2 regions of the Actinotalea sp. genome follow, and region 2 is predicted to be linked to the other one. Evidence: predicted binding sites of a transcription regulator. Region 2 holds the regulator's gene; the other holds the start of a gene.

Region 1 (2,455 bases), on a different contig from region 2:
TGCACCCCGTGGCGGACGTGCTCGAGGCGCTGCACGTGGCCGTCGAGCACTTCTCGCGGCCGGGCTCCGCCGTCGTGGTGCCCACCCCCGCCTACATGCCCTTCCTCACCGTCCCGCGGCAGTGGGGTCGCGACGTGGTCCAGGTCCCCATGACCACCGACGGCGGACGCCCCGTCCTGGACCTCGAGGCCATCGACGCGGCGCTCGGGGCGGGCGGCGGCCTCGTGACCCTCGTCAACCCGCACAACCCGACGGGCCGCGTGCACACCCGCGACGAGCTGGCCGCGCTCGGCGCCGTCGTCGAGCGGCACGGCGCCCGGGTGTTCGCCGACGAGATCCACGCCCCCCTGGTCCACACCGGGCACCGGCACGTGCCCTACGCCTCGGTGTCGGCGGCGACCGCGGCGCACACGATCACCGCGACCTCCGCCTCCAAGGCGTGGAACATCCCCGGCCTCAAGTGCGCCCAGCTCATCGTGTCCAACGAGGCCGACGCCGCGACGTTCGAGCCCGTGTCCTTCCTCGCCACGCACGGCGCGTCGACGCCCGGGGTGCTCGCCAACGCCGCCGCCTACCGCGAGGGTGGCCCGTGGCTGGACGGCGTCCTGGACTACCTGGCTGGCAACGCCACGGCGCTGGCCGACGTGCTCGCCGAGCACGCCCCGGCGGTCCGGTACACCCCGCCGGAGGGCACCTACCTCGCGTGGCTGGACCTGCGAGCTGCGCTCGCGGGCCACGACCTGCCCGTGGGCCGGTGGCTCGCCGAGCATGCCGGGGTCGAGGTGGTCGACGGGATCCGGTGCGGCCGGGTGGGGCTCGGCTTCGCGCGGCTGACGCTGGCGATGCCACGACCGCTCGTCGTGGCGGCCGGGCGACGGATCGCCGCGGCGCTCGCCGAGGCCTGACGCGACGACGGGCGCCGCCCCCGCAGGGGTGGCGCCCGTCGTGCGCGCCGCGGGGCCCGGCAGGCGTCAGCCGCCGGTGATGGCCGTCGGCGTCCCGGCGTGCGTGATCTCGATCCGCCGGGGCCTGGCCTCCTCGGCGACCGGGATCGTCAGCGTGAGCACGCCGTCGGCGTAGCGGGCCTCGATGGCGTCCAGCGCCAGGCCGCGGCCGAGCGTGAGCTGACGCACGTACGTGCCGGTGGGCCGCTCACGGACGAGCCACTGGAGCTCGCCGTCGGGCTGGGCGGTGCGCTGGGCGCGCAGCGTCAGGGTGCGGTCCTCCACGCCGACGTCGATGCTGCCGGGATCCACCCCGGGCAGGTCGACGTGCGCGACGTAGTGGTCGCCGACCCGGTACAGGTCCATCGGCATCGCCGGCACCTGGGCCATGGCCGTCTCACGCATCGGGCCGAGCAGGTCGTCCATCCAGCGGGCGCTGCTGGCAAAGGGGTCGAAGCGGGTAGCCATCGCGGTCCACCTCCTCACGAGGTGCCCCGGACCCTCCGGGGCACGGTTCGCCCCGTCCGGAGCCCGGTGGGCCCGGCGGGCGGCTACACCACCAGTGTTAGCACTCTCGCGCGTCGAGTGCCAGTCTTCGCCCGGACCCGGGACAGCCGAAGGTCCCCGTGCCAGACTCCCAAGGACCTTTGGCACACGATTTTTCGGTGATGGCGACCTAGCGTCAACACCGGGTCAACGGCGATCCTCCACCTGTCCAGAAGAACCGGGAGATGCCCGTGAGCACACGCGCAGCACGAAGCAAGGCCGCAGACGACGTCATCGACGCACCGGCCGTGCCCGCCTCGCCGATCGACGCCCTCGTCGCCGGAGCCACCAAGGCCCTGGCCGCCTACGCATCGTTCACCCAGGCCGACATCGACCACATCGTCAAGAAGGCGTCGGTCGCGGCACTCAACCAGCACGGCCAGCTGGCCAAGCTCGCGGTCGAGGAGACCCGCCGCGGGACGTTCGAGGACAAGGCCGTGAAGAACATCTTCGCGTGCGAGCACGTGACGAACTCCATGGCGGAGCTCAAGACCGTCGGCATCATCTCGCGCGACGACCTCAAGGGCATCGTCGAGATCGCCGAGCCGGTCGGGGTCATCTGCGCGATGGTCCCGGTCACCAACCCGACCTCGACCGCGATCTTCAAGTCGCTCATCGCGCTGAAGACCCGCAACCCCATCATCTTCGCGTTCCACCCCTCGGCCCAGGAGTGCTCGATCGCGGCCGCGAAGATCGTGCGCGACGCGGCCGTCGCCGCCGGCGCCCCCGAGCACTGCATCCAGTGGGTCACCGAGCCCTCGATGGACAACACCAACGCGCTGATGAACCACCCGGGGGTGGCGCTCATCCTGGCCACCGGCGGCAACGCGATGGTCAAGGCCGCCTACTCGTGCGGCAAGCCGGCGCTCGGCGTCGGCGCCGGCAACGTGCCCGCCTACATCGAGAAGTCGGCCAAGCTCAAGCGGGCCGTCAACGACATCGTCATGTCCAAGTGCTTCGACATG
Region 2 (2,455 bases):
ACGAAGACGTCGTGCTGGCGCTCCCGCACCTCGAGGTAGACGTCGCCGGCCGGGCCGCCCGCCGGGCCCACCTCGCCCTGGCCGGTGAGCCGGATCCGGGTGCCCGTCTCGACGCCGGCCGGCACGTCCACCGTGAGCGTGCGACGGCTGCGCACCCGCCCCTCACCCGAGCACTCCGGGCACGGGTCCGGGATCACGGTGCCGAAGCCGTGGCATGCGGCGCACGGGCTCGAGGTCATCACCTGGCCGAGGAACGAGCGGGCCACGCGCTGGACGACACCGCGCCCACCGCACACCTCGCACGATCGCGGCGTGGTCCCCGGGCGGCAGCACGAGCCCTGGCAGGTGCCGCACAGCACCGCCGTGTCGACGGGGATCTCGCGGCGCGCGCCGAACGCGGCCTCGGCGAGGTCGATCTCGAGCCGGACGAGAGCGTCCTGGCCGCGCCGGGCGCGCGGCAGCGGGCCGCGCTGGGCCGAGGCGCCCTGGGTGGCGCCGAAGAACGTCTCGAAGATGTCCTGGAAGCCGAACCCCGCGCCGTAGCCGGCGTTGCCCCCGCCGGGGGCCGTCGGGTCCACGCCGCGGTCGTACATCTGGCGCTTCTCGGGGTTGGACAGCACCTCGTAGGCGCGCGAGACGTCCTTGAACTTGTCCTCCGACCCCTCGCCGGTGGCGACGTCGGGGTGCAGCTCACGCGCCAGCCTGCGGTAGGCCTTCTTGATCTGGTCCTGGGTCGCGTCCCGCGCGACGCCGAGGACCTCGTAGTAGTTGTTGCTCACTGGTCCCTCTCTGGGCGGACGTCGGCTGGCCCCCGGGGGGCCGGCGCCGGACGGGTCGTGGCCGGCGTCATCCGGCGAGGATCCTGGACAGGTAGCGTGCCACGGCGCGCACGGAGGCGATCGTCCCGGCGTAGTCCATGCGCGTCGGTCCCAACGAGCCGATCCGGGCCACGGCCTCACCGTCCGCCCCGTAGCCCGTGGCCACGATCGAGGTCTCGGACAGGCCGGCGTGCTGGTTCTCGCGGCCGATCCGCACCGACACTGCGGCCTGGTCCTCGGCCATCTCCGTGAGCAGCCGCAGCAGCGTCACCTGCTCCTCGAGCGCCTCGAGGACGGGCCGGATGGTGCCGGGGAAGTCGGTGCCGGCGCGCGCGAGGTTGGCCGTCCCGGCCATGACGATGCGCTCCTCGATGGACTCGGCGAGCGTGTCCTCCACGACGCGGACGACGTGCCGCACGAGCGGCCGGTCCGGCGGCTCGAACGCCTCGACCATCTGCTCGAGCGGTGCAGCGAGGTCGACGAGGCGCCGGCCGACGGCGGTGACGTTGAGCCGGGCGCGCAGCTCCGGCACCACGTGGTCCGCCAGCGGGGCGTCCAGCTCGACCGTGCGCTGCTCCACCCGCCCCGTGTCCGTGATGATGACGACGAGCAGGCGCCGCTCGCCGAGCGGGACGAGCTCGAGGTGGCGCAGCGCGGAGCGGCGCAGCGACGGGTACTGCACCACGGCGACCTGCTGGGTCAGGTGCGCGAGCAGCCGGACGGAGCGGTCCACCACGTCGTCCAGGTCGACGGCCTCGTCGAGGAAGGTGCCGATCGCGCGGCGCTCGGGTGCGGACAGCGGCTTGACCTCGGCCAGCCGGTCGACGAACAGCCGGTAGCCCTTGTCCGTCGGCACGCGTCCGGCCGACGTGTGCGGCTGGGCGATGTAGCCCGCGTCCTCGAGCGCCGCCATGTCGTTGCGGATGGTCGCCGGCGACACGCCGAGCGCGTGGCGCTCCACGAGCACCCGCGAGCCCACGGGCTCGTGGGTGAGCACGTAGTCCTGGACGATCGCGCGCAGCACGTCGAGCCGACGGTCGTCGCTCATCGCACCTCCCGCACACGCACCGGGCCGGGCCCGGGCGGTGGCACTCGCCACCGACGAGTGCCAATCCTACGACGCGCCCGGCGGGGCCGCCGGAGGGGCGCCCTGCCCGGTGCGATGATCGGGCCCGACCCGCCCCACCCCGCACCACCGAGGAGACCCATCGTGACGGACCGGTACGGCCACGACGTGCTGGCCGCCCCGCAGCGGCCCGGCCGGGCCGACCTCACCGCGCGCGGCGGGCGAGGCTCGACGACGCGCCAGGCCGCGGAGGTGGGGCTCGTCGTCGAGGAGGTGGTCTCGGGCTGGGTGGGCGCCGTGCTGCGCGTCGAGAAGTCCGGCGGCCTGCACGTCGTCGTGCTCGAGGACCGCAGGGGCCGGCGCAGGACCTTCCCCCTGGGGCACGGGTTCTGGGTCGACGGGCGCCCGGTCGAGCTCGTGGCGCCGGCCGGACCCGCGGCCCCCGCCGCACCCACGCGCACGGCCTCAGGGTCACGGGCCGTCGTCGGCGCCCGCGCCCGCGTGGCCAGGGGCAGCCGGATCTGGGTCGAGGGAAAGCACGACGCCGAGCTCGTCGAGAAGGTCTGGGGCG

The links. Region 2 encodes HrcA, which represses chaperone genes, less so after heat shock. Its sites were predicted from a motif close to TTNGCACTCGNNNNNNNCGAGTGCNAA; they were not measured.
Region 1: PKY62_RS06010 (Hsp20/alpha crystallin family protein) is a predicted target of HrcA. The motif match lies at 1,510-1,536, and genes of this name have one in related genera.

Annotation. Positions count from the first base shown of each region.
Region 1 covers NZ_DAORSQ010000037.1:8,043-10,497, forward strand. The annotation lists gene PKY62_RS06005 (MalY/PatB family protein) at 1-905, shown strand, start outside; gene PKY62_RS06010 (Hsp20/alpha crystallin family protein) at 972-1,412, opposite strand; gene adhE (bifunctional acetaldehyde-CoA/alcohol dehydrogenase) at 1,682-2,455, shown strand, end outside.
Region 2 covers NZ_DAORSQ010000100.1:4,261-6,715, reverse strand. The annotation lists gene dnaJ (molecular chaperone DnaJ) at 1-779, opposite strand, end outside; gene hrcA (heat-inducible transcriptional repressor HrcA) at 847-1,866, opposite strand; gene PKY62_RS10695 (DUF3097 family protein) at 2,026-2,455, shown strand, end outside.